3 regions of the Paraburkholderia kirstenboschensis genome follow, and region 3 is predicted to be linked to each of the others. Evidence: riboswitches for the same ligand, from Rfam matches in the RefSeq annotation. Region 3 holds a riboswitch; each other region holds the start of a gene.
What was found. A riboswitch is a leader RNA that binds a small molecule or an ion and turns the genes downstream of it on or off. The one in region 3 is predicted to bind cobalamin.

Region 1 (5,871 bases), on a different replicon from region 3:
TTGCGGATTGCAGCGCGTCGTTCGCACCCTGTTCGGCGGCCCATTCGGCGAGCCGTTGCAGATCGATGCTCGAGTTGCGGCTATGCAGATCGAGATGGCCCGCCGCGAGCTTGCTCAGCTTGCCGAAGCCGCCGCAAATACTGAGGCGCTCGACCGGCGCGCGCTTCATATGCTTGAGCACCGCGCCGACGAAGTCGCCCATTTCGATCAGTGCAATGTCGGGTAATCCGTAGTGTGAGCGCATCGCGTCTTCGCTCGCATTGCCTGTGCACGCGGCAAGATGCGTGTAGCCGTTAGCGCGCGCAACGTCGATGCCCTGATGAATCGACGCAATATAAGCCGAGCACGAAAACGGCCGCACGATGCCGGTCGTGCCCAATATCGACAGGCCGCCCACAATCCCGAGCCGCGGGTTCATCGTCTTGAGCGCAAGCGCTTCGCCGTCTTCAACGCCAATGGTCACTTCGAAGCCGCCGCCATATGCATGCTCGCTGGCGAGTTCTGCAAGATGCTCGCTCATCATTTTGCGCGGCACCGGGTTGATCGCCGGCTCGCCGACGGCGAGCGTCAGCCCCGCGCGCGTCACCGTGCCCACGCCCGGTCCGGCTCGGAACACAACGCCTGGCCCGGGGACCAGACGCACGCGCGCGAACACCACAGCGCCGTGCGTGACGTCGGGATCGTCGCCGGCATCCTTGATCGTGCCGGCTTCTGCGCCGTCATCGGTCAGCCGGCAGAAGACGAGCGGCATCGGCACATGCTGGCCTTTGGGCAACACGATTTCGGCTACCTCGCTGACCACACCCGCGAGCAGCAGACGGGCCGCCGCCAGCGACGTCGCGGTTGCGCAACTGCCGGTCGTGTAGCCGCTGCGCAGCGGCGCGGGTTGTTCGGGCGTTTCGTCGCGCATTAGCGTCACGCCGGTGAAGCAGCGTTGGGGTAGCCAACAACACTCTGGGCACCATCGGCAGCGCAACGCTTCACCACGTCGAACAAGGTGATCGGCAGCGCCTGCCGCCACGTATCGAATCCGCCGAGCGGTTGAGCGTCCGAAAGCGCGATTCGCGTGAGCGTGCCGCCATATTTGTCGCGCCATGCTGCGAGCGCCGCCTCGCCTTGCAACGTGACCGCATTCGCAACCAGCCGGCCGCCGTCGCGCAAATTTTCCCAGCACGTTTCAAGCACGTCCGGCACCGTCACGCCTCCGCCGATAAACACCGCGTGCGGCGCGGCCAACCCTTCGAGCGCTTGCGGCGCACGGCCCGCCACGAGCTGCAGTCCAGGCACGCCCAACGCATCGCGATTGTGCTCGATGAAGCGCTGACGCTCCGCGTGCCCTTCGATCGCGATCGCCCGGCAAGTCGGATGCGCGCGCATCCATTCGATGCCGATCGAGCCGCTCCCCGCACCCACGTCCCACAACAATTCGCCGGGCGTCGGCGCGAGTCGCGCGAGCGTGATCGCTCGCACATCGCGTTTGGTGAGCTGGCCGTCGTGACGAAACGCGTCGTCCGGCAAGCCGCAGGTGAGCGGCAGACGCGGCGCGCCTTCGGTGGCGCGGCATTCGAGCGCGACCAGATTCAGCGCGGCGACATCGCCCGCGGACCATTGATCCGCGCGGCCGTCGATGTGCCGCTCGTCGTCGCCGCCAAGATGTTCTAGCACGGTCATCCGTGTTGCGCCGAAACCGCGCGCGTTCAGCAGATCGGCGAGCGCGGCGGGTGTGCGCCCGTCCGCGCTGAGCACGAACACGCGGGCGCCGTCGTGCAAACAAGCGTTCAAGGTGGGCAGCGGCCGCCCAACCAGCGACACGGTGGCCACGTCCTGCAACGGCCAGCCGAGCCGCGCGGCAGCGAGCGATAACGACGACGGCGCGGGCAACACGCGCAGTTCGTCGGCCGGCAACTGTCTAGCCAGCGTCGCGCCGACGCCGAACAGCATCGGATCGCCGCTCGCCAGCACGCACACGGAGCCGCCGCGCTCGGCCAGCAGCGGCGCGAGATCGAACGGGCGCGGCCACGCGGCGCGGCGCGCGGCCAGCCGCGCGGGCAACATCGACAGATGACGTTCGCCGCCGTAAATCACCGACGCTTCGAGCAACGCACGCCGCGCGGGCCGCCCCAAACCGGCGAAGCCGTCATCGCCTATGCCCACCACCGTCAGCCACGCCGACATGCACCCTTCCTCATTTTGTATCTCAAACAATGCACTGCGCCACGCCGGTCAAAGCGTCCAGCCTCGTTGTGCTATCCGAAAAAAGGCATAATACAGCCGCCGGTGCCCTTCGGGGCCTAACAGGGAACACAGCGGGAACATTGCCGCTGTGGCTGCCCCCGCAACTGTATGCAGCGAGTCCGCCTGCGCTTGGCGCCACTGGTTCAACCGGGAAGGCCGCGGCGGACGACGACCTGCCAGCCAGGAGACCTGCCGGCGAGACTGTTCGTGCCAGCCAACATCGGGCGGGGTGTACCGATGCCGCAGCAATGCCGCTTGATCGCTTGCTCGGGCCGTCGCGCGACGCTAACCCGGTGTCCGTCTTGAATCCAGCTTCGCCCTCCACCGTCTTGCCTGACGCGGCATCTGCGCTGCGGCCCTCGGCGTGTCCGGGCCTGCTGCGGATCGTCGCCGCGCGCGATGGCGGCATCTGCCGGATCAAGCTGCCAGGCGGCGAGTTGAGCGCGGCTCAGGCCGAGGCAATCGCGAATGCGAGCGCGCAGCATGCGGCGGGCGCAATCGAACTGACGAATCGCGCGAATCTGCAGTTGCGCGGCGTTCGTGCCGGACATGAAGCTGCGCTTGTTGCCGCGCTACTCGATGCGGGGCTCGGACCGAGCGCTGCAAGCGGCTCTGCAGGAATGGGCGGTGCAGCGCCGACCGATTCCGCCGCAGACGATCACGATGGAGATCGAAACGCGCACGCACTCAAAGCATCCGCTGCTGACGACGTGCGCAACGTCATGATCAGCCCGACTGCGGGACGCGACCCGTCCGCACTGTTCGACACCAGACCTCTGTGCACCGCGCTTCTCGCGCTGCTGCAAAGCGAAGCGCGTTTCGCGGCGCTATCGCCGAAATTCGCGTTGTTGCTCGACGGCGGCGAGCGGCTCGCAAGAGTGGACCACCCGCATGACGTGTGGCTCGCGGCGGCGCAAGATTCTGGCGGTGACGTGCGCTTCATATTTGGACTTGCGGGCTGCCCGTCCGTTGATGCAAGCGCGAGCGCGAACACGCACATCGGCGGGAACTCGACATCGCCGTCACCATCATCAGGCAAAGCTGAGGGCTCGTCTGAAAAACCGCATGCGGATGCGACAGGCGCGTTGGCCTCGGTACTGCCCTCGCAAGTTCCGGCGCTCGTGCGCGCGCTGCTGCATACGTTTCTCGATCTTGCCGCTGCCGACGCCACGCGTATGCGCCATCTGCTCGACACGCATTCGGCGGACGCAATATTGCAGCATGCACAAACGTACGTGGATTTTCCATTGACACGCGACGCGACGCTCGCCGACTGGCGCCGCAGCACGACCGCCGATGCTTCATTGCGCCTCGGCGCACACACGCAACGCGTCGCGGATACTTGGCATGCCGGCGGTCAGCCGCCGCTCGGCCGCATCGACGCGGCCACACTGCACGGCCTCGCCGCACTCGCGCAACAACACGGCGACGGCACGCTGCGCATCACGCCGTGGCAAAGCGTATTGCTGCCCGACATCCGAACGCCCGCAGTGCCCGCGGTGCTTGCGGCGCTGAACGCGCTGGGCCTCGCATGCGATTCCGCCGATGCCATGACACGCCTGATCGCGTGCGCCGGTTCCACCGGCTGCGCGAAAAGCCTCGCGGATACCAAAGCCGATGCATTGGCTCTCGCGAAGCGCCTGCCGGCCGGCGTCGACGTGCATTTGAGCGGTTGTCCGCGCTCGTGTGCAGCCGCGCATTGCGCACCGTACACGCTGCTCGCCGCGGCGCCCGGCATCTACGACCTTTTCCGACGCGACCAGGGCCCCGGCTTCGGTCAATGCGTCGCGCGCCAACTGACAGTCGAACAGGCCGCCGATACGCTCGCGCGCCTTGTCCGAAGCGACACATGAGTGACACCGATGCTTGATTACATTCGCGACGGTCAGGAGATCTATCGCCAATCTTTCGCGACGATCCGCGCCGAAGCCGACCTGTCGCGCATTCCCGCCGACCTCGAAAAACTCGCGGTGCGTGTGATCCACGCTTGCGGGATGGTCGATGTGATCGACGATCTCGCGTTCTCCGATAATGCCGGCACAGCAGGCCGCACGGCGCTCGCGCAAGGCGCGCCGATTCTCTGCGACGCCGGCATGGTCGCGCAAGGCATCACGCGCGCGCGGTTGCCGGCGAACAACGACGTGATCTGCACGCTCACGCATGAGCGAGTGCCCGCGCTCGCTCGCGAACTCGGCAATACGCGCTCGGCCGCCGCGCTCGAATTGTGGCCCCCGCATCTGGCCTGCAGCGTCGTCGTGATCGGCAACGCGCCGACTGCCCTCTTTCATCTGCTCGATATGCTCGACGCAGGCGCGCCGAAGCCCGCGCTGATTCTGGGCTTCCCGGTCGGCTTTGTCGGCGCGGCGGAATCGAAAGCGATGCTCGCCGCGAACAGCCGCGGCGTGCCGTATGTCGTCGTGCATGGCCGACGCGGCGGCAGTGCGATGGCTGCGGCCGCTGTCAACGCGCTGGCAACGGAGGTTGAATAAATGACAGCGCAACAACGTGCAGGGCGTCTGTATGGGCTCGGTGTCGGTCCCGGAGATCCGGAACTCATCACGCTGAAGGCATTGCGTCTGCTCAAGGCGGCGGCCGTGGTCGCCTACTTCGTGGCGAAGGGCAAGAAGGGCAACGCGTTCAGCATCATCGAAGCGCATTTGCACGACGCGCAGCAGCAACTGCCGCTCGTGTATCCCGTCACGACCGAAGCGCTGGAGCCGCCGCTGTCGTATGAAGCGATCATCGCCGACTTCTACGATACCGCCGCTGAAATCGTCGGGGCACATCTCGATGCGGGGCGCGACGTCGCCGTGATCTGTGAAGGCGATCCGTTCTTCTACGGCTCGTACATGTATCTGCACGACCGGCTCGCGGCGCGCTATGAGAGCGAAGTGGTGCCGGGCGTTTGCTCGATGCTCGGCGGCGCGGCCGTGCTCGGTGCGCCGCTCGTATATCGCAACCAGAGCCTGTCGGTGCTCTCGGGCGTGCTGCCGGAAGACGAACTGCGCCGCCGTCTCGCGGATGCGGACGCCGCTGTCGTGATGAAACTCGGGCGCAATTTCGACAAGGTGCGGCGCGTGCTCGGCGAACTCGGGCTCGCGCACCGCGCGCTGTACGTCGAGCGGGCGACGATGGGCAACCAGCGCATCGTCCCGCTCGCCGAGGTGGATCCGATGGCGTCGCCGTATTTTTCGCTGCTCGTCGTGCCGGGGGAAAAATGGCAAGGATGATGCCGCCCGCCATCGTCATTCTCGGCGCGGGTGCGTTGGATACCGCGCGGCGCATTCAGGCGCTGTATGCGGATTCGCAGGTGCATGCGCTGCAAGGCCGTGCCGAAGCCGATGTCGCCTACACCGAACTGAGCTCGCATCTACGCGACCTGTATGCACGGGGCACGCCGATTGTCGCGCTGTGCGCAGCCGGCATCGTGATTCGCTGCGTGGCGCCGCTCCTGTCGAACAAGGGCGCCGAGCCGCCGGTGCTTGCCGTCGCCGAAGACGGCAGCGCGGTCGTGCCGTTGCTCGGCGGCCTCGCCGGCGTCAACGTGATGGCACGCGAGATTGCCGCCGCGCTCGCTGTATCGCCTGCAATCACCACGAGTGGCGAGTTGCGCTTCGACACCTGTGTGCTCAATCC
Region 2 (5,871 bases), on a different replicon from region 3:
CTCGGCCAGCACTGTATGACTGAGCGCGTCGGCGGCGCGATCCAGACGCGCGTCGAGATCGTCGATTTCCGCGGCCTGATGCAAGCCAAGGTGGCGATCGGGCAATTCGATTTCGTCGCTGGCGGCAATGTGCCCGCACCAGCGTAGCGGGGGCGGCAACGCCTCTTCGAGCATTTGCGCATGACGCGAGGAGCCGACGCGGTTTGCGAGCACGCCATGAAACGGCACCTGAGGCCGGAAATTGGCGAGGCCGAATGCGACCGCGCCGAAGGTCTGCGCCATCGCCTTGGCCGAAATCACCGCGAGTACCGGCACGCCGAAAGCGGTCGCGAGATCGGCGCTGCTCGGCGTGCCGTCGAAGAGACCCATCACACCTTCGATCAGGATCAGGTCGGCTTCGTCCGCCGCCTGCGCGAGAAGATTGCGGCAGGCGTCCCTGCCGACCATCCACAGATCGAGCGACAGCACAGGCGCGCCGCTTGCGCGCGAGAGGATCATCGGATCGAGAAAGTCGGGCCCGGTCTTGAACACGCGCACACGCCGCCCCAGTCGCCGATGGTAGCGCGCGAGGCCCGCGGTAATCGTGGTCTTGCCTTGACCCGACGCGGGCGCGCTGATAAAAAGCGCGGGGCAGGCGGACACCTTCAGAACTCCACGCCGCGCTGCGCCTTGACGCCTTGCTCGCGGTACGGATGCTTGACGATACGCATCTCGGTGACGAGGTCGGCGGCTTCGATCAGCGCGTCGGGCGCGTGGCGGCCGGTCACGACCACATGCAGCATCGCCGGACGCGCGTTGATGACGGACAGCACTTCGTCGAGCGGCAAATATTCGTACTTGAGCACCGTGTTCAGTTCGTCGAGGATGACCATCTGATAATCGCCGCTTTCGATCATCCTGCGTGCTTCGTCCCAGCCTTTGCGCGCGGTGGCGATGTCGGCGTCGCGGTTCTGCGTGTTCCAGGTGTAGCCGTCGCCCATCGTCACGAAGTCGCAGTTGGCAATTGCGCCGAGGAAGTCGCGCTCCGACGTATGCAGCGCGCCCTTGATGAACTGCACGACGCCAAGGCGCATGCCGTGGCCTAGCACACGCACGGCCATGCCGAAGGCGGCGGTTGTCTTGCCCTTGCCGGTGCCGGTGTTGACGATCAGCAGACCCTTTTCGACGGTCGCGTTGGCCTGCTTCTTTTCGTGGCCTTCGCGCCGGCGTTCGGTCATGCGTTGGTGCGATTCGCGATCGGTCTTCATGGAAGGTCCTGTTGGATGATGGTGACAGTGTCTGCTTGTGCGGGTTCGGTCGAAGCAATCGCCACGGTGACACCAGCGTAAACGGTTTTGCGAGCGATCAGACGCGCGGTGCGGGCGGCGGCCACCCCGAGCAACGCGCACGGTTCGCACACGCCGTCCACGCCGAGATGCTCGCGCGCGGCGACCGACGGTTCGTGAACGCTGATCGCGGCAATCTGCTCGCGGTTGAACACTTGCAGCGGCAACCCGTGACGCGCGCAGAATTCCAGCAGGCCCTGTTCGTCCGCTTTCGTTTCAATAGAGGCTACCGTTGCAATCTCTTCGAAGGCGTGCGAACCGAGCGCTGCGCGCACCGCCGTTTCGATTTCGTCCGCCGATGTATGCAGGCGGCAGCCGATGCCCACGCTAAGCGTTTTCATTTCGCGTCCGGCGAAGACGCCGCATCCGATGAGCTTGCCGCGGCGGCACGCGCGAGCGCCAGCGACGCGACGCCGCCGATCACCACGATCGCAGGCGAGCCGAGTCCCGCACGCGCGACGGCATCGGCAAATTCGCCGAGGGTGGAAAGTGCATGGCGTTGCTCCGGACGCGTGGCCGATTCGATTGCCGCACACGGCGTGTCGGCGCGCATGCCGGCCGCGAGCAATGCGCCGACGATGTCGTTCAGCCGCCGCATGCCCATGTAGATGACGAGGGTCATGCGGGTGGCGGCGAGCGCGGCCCAATCCGGCTCGCTGCTGCCCGCGCCGTGGCCGGTCACGAATATCACGCCTTGCGCGTGATCGCGGTGTGTAACCGGAATGCCGATAGCCGCGGGCGCCGCGATTCCCGCTGTGATTCCGCTGACGATCTCCACTTCGATACCTGCGGCATGCAGCGCCTGCTGCTCTTCGCCGCCTCTGCCGAACACGAACGGATCGCCGCCCTTGAGCCGCGCGACGCTGCGCCCGGCACGCAGATGCTCGAGCATTTGCGCGACGATGCCTTCTTGCGGCGTCGACGGATGACCGCCGCGTTTGCCGACATAGAGAACTGACGCATCGGCGCGCGCGAATTGCAGCACGTCGGGATTCACGAGATCGTCGACGAGTATCACGTCGGCTTGTGCGAGGGCGCGCGTCGCCTTCAGCGTCATCAGTTCGACGTCGCCGGGACCTGCGCCGATCAGCCACGCGCGTGTCATCGCGGCTCGCTAATCGTGCACGGCAACGACGTTGCGCGCCACACCGACACGCACCATGCGGAGCGGCACGCGAATGGGCCCAATTGAGTGGAGATCGAAGTCATTCAAGCGGTGTCTTCACGCACGACGGCACGCGCGGGTGCGGACCCGGTCGCTGCATCGTGCTTCAGCGCCTTCACATCCGTCCCTCGCGGATTCCGGCTGCCGGCGGCGTGACGTCGTGAAACGCGCGGCCGCCTCCGCGTCTGGCCGGTATCCGGGCTGGCGGCCTCACGCGCTTTGCCTTCCCGTCCGCATTCATTCGAATGTATCGGACAGTGGCATCGAAAACGCATGCGCGGTGCAGCATGAACATTGCACCGCAGGTCGCTTACCGTTGCGGGGACAGCACAGATTGAGCGCAGGAGCGCTGCCTGTTTCCCGTTTAACTGCACACGCGAATGCATGTGCGGGCACCAAACGCGCGCATACGATAGCACACGAGAAGCCCGTGCGATAAGCGCGCCGGGCCCGCGTTTCCTTGACGGCGCCAGACGGTGGGCCTACACTCGCACGCACTTCTGGTGCTCGTGTGCGCGCTCGTGCGCATGCAGTTAAACGGGAAACAGGGCGCCCGCCTGTCACGGTTTGGGCCAACCTGTGCTGCCCCCGCAACGGTAAGCGAAAAGTGACGTCATGGCCGTTCGCATGGCGCCGCAGTGCCGGCTTCGATGTCCACGCGCAAGGCCGCGTGGGCATATCACCACTGGGCGAGAAATCACTCGTTCGGGAAGGGGAAGCGGCGCTTTCGCCAGCCCGGATACCGGCCGGAACACGAAGGGCGAACGTCGCGGGGATGCGGCGCTGCGCTCATGCCCTCACACCCGTTTTCTGCGTTTTCCTGTTGTAGCAAGGCCGTCGTTCATGCCAGAGGCGCGCGCTTGACCTCATGCGTGCCCACTACGCCGGCCGGCGCCTGCAACTTCTGGAATGGACCTCACGATGCAAACTCAAATGCGCAAGATCCCCGTCACCATCGTCACGGGCTTTCTCGGCAGCGGCAAGACCACGCTCTTGCGGCACATTCTTCAGCATGCGGGCGGCAAGCGCATCGCGGTGATCGTCAACGAGTTCGGCGAGCTCGGTATTGACGGCGAAATCCTGAAGGGTTGCGGCATCGGTTGCGACGAGAACGGTGTCGAAACAGAAGGGCAATTGTATGAACTCGCGAACGGCTGCCTCTGCTGCACGGTCCAGGAGGAATTTTTTCCGGTGATGGAAAAGCTCGTCGAGCGCCGTGAGCAGATCGACCATGTGCTGATCGAAACATCGGGGCTCGCGTTGCCGAAGCCTCTCGTGCAGGCGTTCAACTGGCCGCAGATCAAAAACAGTTTCACCGTGGATGCGGTGATTACCGTGGTCGACGGCCCCGCTGCCGCGAGCGGCCAGTTCGCAGAAAACCCGCTCGCCGTCGACGCGCAGCGCAAAGCCGATCCCAATCTGGATCATGAATCGTCGCTGCACGAGTTGTTCGAAGATCAATTGTCCTCAGCCGATCTGGTGATTCTGAATAAAACAGATCTGCTCGATGAGGCTCGTCAGAACGCGGTCGAAGCGTTGATACGCGAAGAGATTCCGCAGCAAGTGAAGGTCGTGCGCGCGCAGATGGGGCAGCTCGATCTGCACACGCTGTTCGGGCTCGAAGCGGCCTCGGAAGAAACGATTCATTTGCGCCACGACCATCACGGTTCGGCGGACGACGCGGATCATCATCACGATGAGTTCGATTCGGTGGTCGTGCATGCAAACGCGCTGTCGCGCGACGCGGTAATCGCCGCGCTGCAAGCGCTCGTTCAGAGCAACACCATTTACCGTGTGAAGGGTTTCGCGGCCTTGCCGGGCGCAGCAATGCGTCTCGTGATTCAAGGCGTGGGCCGGCGCTTCGACAGTTATTTCGACCGACGCTGGCAAGCCGGCGAGGCGGGCGAAAGCCGCTTCGTGCTGATCGGCGAAGACCTCGACCAGGCCGCGCTGCAACGCGCGTTCGACGCGGCGCTGGGCTTGTCGAACGCCCCAGCGTCGGGCGTCGCGGCGCAGCAGGCGTAAGCGCACATGCATCTGCTGCGCACCACGCCGGGCGGTTTCGTCGACGATACGCAAGGCGTGATCCGTATCGATCAGCGGCCTGCGGATATCGTCGTGCTCAGTTCGGCGGACACCACGCTGTCGCTGCTGGCAAGTGCGTTTCCTCGTCTCGGCGACGGCTTTCCGAGCGTGCGCCTCGCAAACGTGACCTATCTGCGGCAACCGGCGTCGGTGGATTTCTACGTCGAAGATGTGCTGCAACACGCGCGCGTTGTCGTAGTCGATCATCTTGGCGGCGAAGCGTATTGGCCGTATGGCATCGAACAGGTCGTCGCGCTAGCGGAGCGCAAACAGCAAACGCTTGCGATGTTTTCGGGCGATCTGCAGGAAGATCCCAATCTGCTTGCGCGCAGCACCGCGGGCGCTGATCTATGCCATCAGTTGTGGCGTTATTTGCGGGAAGGCGGTCCGCAGAACGCCGAGGCGTTTCTGCGCTGCATCGCGCATCGCGCGCTTGGTTGGGGACAGGAGCCAGCGCCGCCGCGCGCGTTGCCGGCCGCGTCGCTTTACCATCCACAACGCGACACGCCGACTATCGCCGACTGGCAAGCGCGCTGGCGGCACGATGCGCCGGTTGCGGCGATACTTTTCTACAAGGCGCATCTTCAGGCGGCCAACACAGCAGTGTTCGACGCGCTGATCGAAGCGCTCGAATCACAAGGCGTGAACCCGCTGCCAATCGCCATTACGTCGTTGAAAGATGCGGTGAGTCGCGAAGTCGTGCAGTCGTTGTGCGCTCAACATAACGCGGCACTCGTGCTCAATACGACTGCGTTCGCCGCTTCCGCGATCGATGACGCGGAACCGCTCGCGCTCGCCGGCGATGCACCCGTGCTTCAGGTGATTTTGAGCGGCGGCAATCGCGAGGACTGGCTCAAGGACAATCAAGGCCTGAATTCGCGCGACATCGCCATGCATATCGCGCTGCCCGAAGTGGACGGGCGCATCATCACGCGCGCGATCAGTTTCAAGGGACTCGCGTATCGCTGTCCGCATACGGAAGTCGATGTGGTGCGTTATCAGCCGGATCTCGAACGCGTGGGCTTTATCGCCGAATTGAGCCGCCGCTGGAGCCGCCTGCGCTCGCTCGACAACGCGGACAAAAAACTCGCGCTGATTCTCGCCAACTATCCGATGAGCGAGGGGCGCATCGGGAATGGAGTCGGGCTGGATACGCCGGCGTCGGTAGTCGGAATTCTGTCGATGTTGCGCGACGAAGGTTATCGCGTCGCAACGGTGCCCGCGAACGGCGACGCGCTATTGCAGAAGCTCACCGAGGGCGTGACGAACGATCCCGTGGTGCGCGATCTGCGACCC
Region 3 (5,871 bases):
GTGGGGGCGCGTGACCGATCCCTCGGCGCCGTGGGCGATGCTCTTTCCAGGCGCCGCGCCCGACGACGCCGCGTGGCTCGCCGCCCATCCGCAACTGGCCGCGCAATGGAAGCTGAACGAAGTGTTCGCGCAATATCACATGCTGCCGCGTCACCCGTCAGAGCTGTACGAGATCGCGCTGGAGGGCGTCGCGCTCTTCTTCGTGCTGTTCTTCTTCTCGCGCAAGCCGAAGCCGCTCGGCGCTATTTCGGCGGTGTTCCTGATCGGTTATGGCCTCGCGCGCTTCATAGTGGAATTCGCACGTGAGCCCGACGACTTCCTCGGTCTGCTCGCCATGGGTCTCTCCATGGGCCAATGGCTCTCATTGCCGATGATTCTCGTGGGCATCGCCATGCTCGTGTGGTCGTATCGTCGCAGCCGCGGCGAACCGGCGCACGCGCTGCCATGACACGGTACGTTGTGTTCGCCGGATAAAAAAACGCCACGGCATGCCGTGGCGTTTTTGCGTGTGCCGCCGCACGGGCAGCGCGTTGACCGCGCGTTACTTCATCTGCACTGAGCCCGATACATTCACCGTTACCGTGGACGTGCCGCCTTCAATTGGCACGGGTGCCGACATCTTGGCGTCGGCGCCCATGGCGCGCGCGCTCATCATCATGACGGGCCGCGGCATTGCGCCGTTATGTCCGACGTTGACCTCGCGAATCGAATAGCCGCTGTAGCCGAACGCCTGCGCGGACGAAGCCGCCTGCTCACGGAACGACTTGATCGCATCGCCGGTGAGCTTTTGTTCAGCGGCTCGCTGCGCCGCAGGCGACAGCGAGAACTGCACATTGCCGACCTGCATGATGGGCGCCATTTGCCCCGCGAGCTTCGACGCCGCGGCGAAGTCGTGCGACTCGAGCACGACCTCCGTGCGGCCGCGCCATGCGGAGATGCGGCCATCGCGATCAGTGGACGGATAAATCGAGAACGAACCGGTGCGTGCGGTCACGCCGCTCACGCCTTTGGCTTTTTGCAATGCCGAATCGGCGCGCTGGTTCAGCGTTGACGTAAGCGCCGACGGATCGCTCGCTTCCTGCTCGTAAAAGAGCGTGATCTCGACGACGTCTTGAGGCACTTCCGCGCTGGCCTGCGCGTTCAGCGATAGCACGCCCGCCGGTTGATAGGGCGCGACGCTCTGCGCGCGTGCGATAGCGGGCGTGAGCACGAGGGCTGCAGGCGCGGCGCAGACAAGCGCGAAAGCGAGTGCACGTGCGGTGTTTTTCATCTGTGTGGAACTCCTTGCTTGAACAGGGTTGCGCACGATCGGACAGGCGCGATGCAACGGCACGGCGCTTCGTGCGCCGTTGGTAGTCCGTTTGCAAGTGCGTTAGGCGCTTGTAACCTGAGCTTGGTTCCCCAATTTAACCGTGCTATGAGCATCGGTTGGCCACATCGCTCGCGGGGCTCTTGCAGCGAGCACTGGCGAACTCAAGCGAGTTGCTTCGTAATGAAACGCCACTCGGCTTCTGTAACCGGCGTGATGGACAGACGGTTGCCTCTCGCAAGCACGCGCATGTCTTTCAGCTCTTCGTGCTCGCGCAACGCGGCGAGCGGAATCAACGGAATCTTCTTCTTGAAGACGACATCGACGAGAAGCCAGCGCGGCGTTTCCTGCGACGACTTGGGATCGTAGTAAGGACTCTTCTTGTCGAACTGAGTCGGGTCCGGGTAAGCGGTGGACGCCACCTCAGCGATCCCGGCGATGCCAGGCTCGGGACAACTCGAGTGATAGAACAGCACGCCGTCGCCGACCTGCATCGCGTCGCGCATGAAGTTGCGCGCCTGATAGTTGCGCACACCGGTCCACGGCAACGTACGGTGCGGTGCGTTGGCAAGATGGTCGATGCTTGCTTCGTCCGGTTCGGACTTCATTAGCCAGTAGCGCATGAATCGAAGGGAACGTTAAGGTTGGAAAACCCGGGAGCACAAACAAAAACGGCACCGGACCGTAGTCCGATGCCGTTCCAAATAAGGTCCCCGCCTTGGCCGCTAGGCCGGCATCCTGAACCGGGGGTTCAGAATTGGTCGCAGTTAGCAGCACTTCGGGTACATCAGACAGAGTGACGCGCACGCCCGTGCTACAAATTTCCGCAACCGTGCACATGGCATTGGTTCAAGGAATATATGACCTTGGCGAACCAGGCAGGGAAGCTAAACCGATCAAGCTAAAACTATTCAGGTGAAACGTTTGCCGAGTGTTACATCGTGGATGCTCTCACGCGCTTTGCTCAGCTACTTCCTGAGCCACCTGGTTGAATCAGCAGCCGACCCGAGGACCAGCCACCTTCACTTGCAAACCGCCTTGCAAACTTGCTGCTTACTGCATGGTGTACTGCTCGATCACAGTACCCAGTTGTTCGTTCATTCGATGCATTGTACGCCGGATTTCTTCGGCGGGAAATGCTTCTCCGTGACGCACGCTCGATTGCAGCTTAAGCAGTTCCGATGCCAGCGACAGCGCGGCCATGACAGCAATACGATCCGTGCCGCGCACGTTGCTGTTATTGCGGATCTTCGACATTTCAGCGTCGACTCGCGCGACTGCTTCAAGCAGCGCGCCTTCCGTTTCCGGCGAGCAGGCAAGACGATAGGGCACGCCGAGAATCGATACTTCGATCTGCTTGGTGGTCATGCATTTTCTCCGTGGCGAGTGGCGTCGCTCTCCGCTTCGACTTCATGCTGAGCGGGCTCGAGCAGATCGAGCTGGTTGTCCGGCTCGTTGTGCCCGCGAGCACGCGGCAATTTTTCGAGGATCGCATTGAGCCGCACTTGAGCGTCGTCGATCTTGGCCGACAGCGCGTCGCGCTCCGCTTGCAGTGCATCGCGTTCCTCGCGCACCATGGCAAGTTCCGTGCGCGTGGCTTCTGCCTCGGCGCGCGACTGGGCGAGCTGCTCTTCGAGCGCGACTCGCGCTTCGTTGTGGCGCTGGCTGATCGCAATCAGCTTGCCGATATTCTGTGAAAGTGTTTCGAGTTCGGTGAGCATGTGCTGCGTCCTCTAAAGACCTCGCATTTTAGCGCGGAATGCCGCACGTTCCGACATTTGTCTCGTTTCGAGACGTAACAACACCGCTTTATGCAGGCTTTTTTCGACTGAAGAAGAAAAAGTACTCGTGTGTCACAGATCGCGTCGGACAATACTCCGCCCCTGTCCGAATCAATCGCTGTCGTGACCCGCATTCTTGACTGGCCCCGAGGCCGCTCATAAACTGGCCGCACTCTGGTGCCCGCGCGCGCATTTCATTGCGCGCGCAGTTAAACGGGAAGCAGGGCGCGCCGTTCACCAGAACGCGCGAACCTGCGCTGCCCCCGCAACGGTAAGCGACCGCATTCGCTTTGCACTTCGTGCTTTGCAGTTCGCGTTTGCAGTTCGATCCCCATCGCGTGTTCCGGTTCAACATGCGAGTGTGCCACTGCGCGTCACGCGTGGGAAGGCGGGATCGGGCGTCGTCAGCCCGGATACCGGCCAGAGGGAGAGGCGCGCGCCTGCGAAATGTCATGTCAAAAGCGCTCGCGCCTCGTTACGCGACGGCCTGCGGGGAAGCGGGCCGCGCACGCCATCCACGGGAAATCTCACTTCATGCTGTCCCCTATCGCCCGCGCGGCGTTGCTCGCATTTGCAGGGCTGCCGCAGCTCGCGCATGCGCAAGCCGCCGACAGTTCGTCTGCGCCGTCGCATGCAGTCGCACCGATCGCATCAGCCGCTACAAGCGCTATAAACGCTACAAGCCCTGCATCCACCGCAATCGCCGATTCTTCGCCTGATGTTTTGTCGCCCGTCGTCGTCACCGCCGAGCGCGGACCTCAAGCGCTCGCCGATACGATCCCGCAAACGTCGCTATTCGATCAGCAGGACATTGCCGACACCACCGCAACCGATCTGCCAGGTCTGCTGCAACTCGCGCCCGGCGCGCAAATCTCGCGCACAGGTGGCCCCGGTTCGACAGCGAGCCTGTACTTGCGCGGCGCGTCGTCGACGCAATCGCTGGTTCTCATCGACGGTGTGCGCGTCGATTCCGTGAGTCTCGGTGCCGCGCAAATCGCGCAGATTCCGCTCGATCAGGTAGACCATGTCGAAGTCGTGAACGGCAATGTGTCGGCGTTGTATGGCTCCGGCGCGATCGGAGGCGTGGTCCAGGTGTTCACGAAAGACGGCGGCGATCACCCGCCGCGTTTCAATTTCTCCGTGGGCTACGGCAGCTACCATACGCAGACGCAACAGGTCGGCGCGAACGGCGCATTGGACAAGGACGGCCGCACGACCTTCAACATCTCGCTCGCGCGTTCGAAAGACGACGGCTTTTCCGCGCTCGATCCTCAACAGGCGCCGAATGCGAACCCCAATGCGAACGGCTATCTGAACGAAAGCATCTCGGCTTCGCTGCGCCATAAGTTCACCGACAAGTGGGACGCGGGCGTCCGCTATCTCCAGTCGAACGGCAACAACAGCTACGACAATGCGTACGGCGAGCCGACCGATCTGAACAATCTGTACACGATAGTGCGTCAGTTGTCCGCATTCGCGAACGGCAAGCTAACCGATTGGTGGACCACGCACTTCATCGTTGCGCAAGGCGACGACCGCAGCGTCTCGAACACCAACGGTCTGTATAACGGCCGCTTCGACACGGACAATCGCCAGTACACCTGGCAGAACGATTTCGCGCTGGCCGCGCAGCAGAAACTGCAAGTCGGCTACGAGCATCTGGACCAGAGCCTCGAGTCGGATACGTTTGCCGCACCCACTCGCCATGTCGACTCGGGCTTCGCCGGTTATACGGCGCGCTTCGGGCGCAACCAGATCCAGGCCAACCTGCGGCGCGACCAGTACTCCGATTTCGGCGGAGCGAACAGTTACTATCTCGGCTATGGCTTCGACATCACGTCGCGTTGGAAGCTAAGCGCAAGCTATTCTGATTCGTTTCGCGCGCCGAGCTTCGACGATCTGTACTATCCGCTGAGCGGCAATCCGTCGATCCAGCCGGAGCGCAGTCATTCGATCGAAGCAGCGTTGCAGTACGCGTCCAATGCGCTCGGCGTGATGCGTTTGAGTGCTTTCCAGACGCGTTATTCGAATCTGATCGACTATGAGCAGGTGACGCCCGGGATCTATCTGGCCGAAAACGTGGGTCATGCAAAAGTGCAGGGACTCGAAGGATCGTGGAGCGGACATGTCGGCAAGACCGACGTGCGCGCGTCGGTGACGCTGCAAAATCCGGTCGACCTGGACAACGATACTGACCTCGTGCGGCGCGCGCGGCGTTTCGCGTCGCTGACGGTGAATCGCAGTATTGCAGGATGGCGCGTGGGCGGCGAGTGGATCGTGAGCGGCCCGCGCGAAGACAGCAGCGGCAAGCTCGGCGGCTACGGTGTCGTGAACCTGGCCGCGCGCTACAACGTCACGAAGGCATGGCACGTGGCCGCGCAAATCCAGAATCTGTTCAACAAGGACTATGAAACGGCCTACTCGTATAACTCGCCGCGGCGCGGTGCATATGTCACGGTCGGCTGGCAGCAGCAGTGATGCCGGCGCCATGCTGAGAGCGCGCCGATGAGCCGTCACGCGGGTTCAATGCCCGCCACGCTTCAGGCGATGACTGCGAAGCGCGCCGCCGCGATCTGGCTCGTGCTTGCTGTCGCCGCGCTTGCCGTGCTGATGGCGTCGCTCGCATTGGGCAGCGTGGCGCTGGCGCCCGCGCGCGTGATCGAGGCGCTTTCGCCGCTGCATGCGGGCGCGTCCGACGCAAACTCTGCCGATCTCGCCGGCGAGATCGTGCGCACGCTGCGTTTGCCTCGCGCGTTGGCCGGTTTTGCTTGCGGCGCATTG

Region 1: it holds a riboswitch for cobalamin, as region 3 does, so the genes downstream of both, RW095_RS21075 (oxidoreductase) here and RW095_RS39430 (TonB-dependent receptor domain-containing protein) in region 3, are expected to answer to the same signal.
Region 2: it holds a riboswitch for cobalamin, as region 3 does, so the genes downstream of both, cobA (uroporphyrinogen-III C-methyltransferase) here and RW095_RS39430 (TonB-dependent receptor domain-containing protein) in region 3, are expected to answer to the same signal.

The regions. Positions count from the first base shown of each region.
Region 1 covers NZ_CP136512.1:2,700,068-2,705,938, reverse strand. The annotation lists gene RW095_RS21085 (cobalt-precorrin-5B (C(1))-methyltransferase) at 1-910, opposite strand, end outside; gene cbiE (precorrin-6y C5,15-methyltransferase (decarboxylating) subunit CbiE) at 916-2,175, opposite strand; cobalamin riboswitch at 2,259-2,446, shown strand; gene RW095_RS21075 (oxidoreductase) at 2,529-4,088, shown strand; gene RW095_RS21070 (precorrin-8X methylmutase) at 4,098-4,724, shown strand; gene RW095_RS21065 (precorrin-2 C(20)-methyltransferase) at 4,725-5,465, shown strand; gene cobJ (precorrin-3B C(17)-methyltransferase) at 5,462-5,871, shown strand, end outside.
Region 2 covers NZ_CP136512.1:11,249-17,119, reverse strand. The annotation lists gene RW095_RS08735 (cobyrinate a,c-diamide synthase) at 1-642, opposite strand, end outside; gene cobO (cob(I)yrinic acid a,c-diamide adenosyltransferase) at 645-1,247, opposite strand; gene RW095_RS08725 (cobalamin biosynthesis protein) at 1,244-1,666, opposite strand; gene cobA (uroporphyrinogen-III C-methyltransferase) at 1,663-2,430, opposite strand; cobalamin riboswitch at 2,661-2,905, opposite strand; cobalamin riboswitch at 2,975-3,255, shown strand; gene cobW (cobalamin biosynthesis protein CobW) at 3,412-4,515, shown strand; gene cobN (cobaltochelatase subunit CobN) at 4,522-5,871, shown strand, end outside.
Region 3 covers NZ_CP136513.1:3,731,765-3,737,635, forward strand. The annotation lists gene lgt (prolipoprotein diacylglyceryl transferase) at 1-448, shown strand, start outside; gene RW095_RS39405 (SIMPL domain-containing protein) at 542-1,270, opposite strand; gene RW095_RS39410 (EVE domain-containing protein) at 1,474-1,932, opposite strand; RNA gene ssrS (6S RNA) at 2,016-2,197, opposite strand; gene RW095_RS39420 (cell division protein ZapA) at 2,363-2,677, opposite strand; gene RW095_RS39425 (ATPase) at 2,674-3,030, opposite strand; cobalamin riboswitch at 3,249-3,529, shown strand; gene RW095_RS39430 (TonB-dependent receptor domain-containing protein) at 3,625-5,568, shown strand; gene RW095_RS39435 (FecCD family ABC transporter permease) at 5,596-5,871, shown strand, end outside.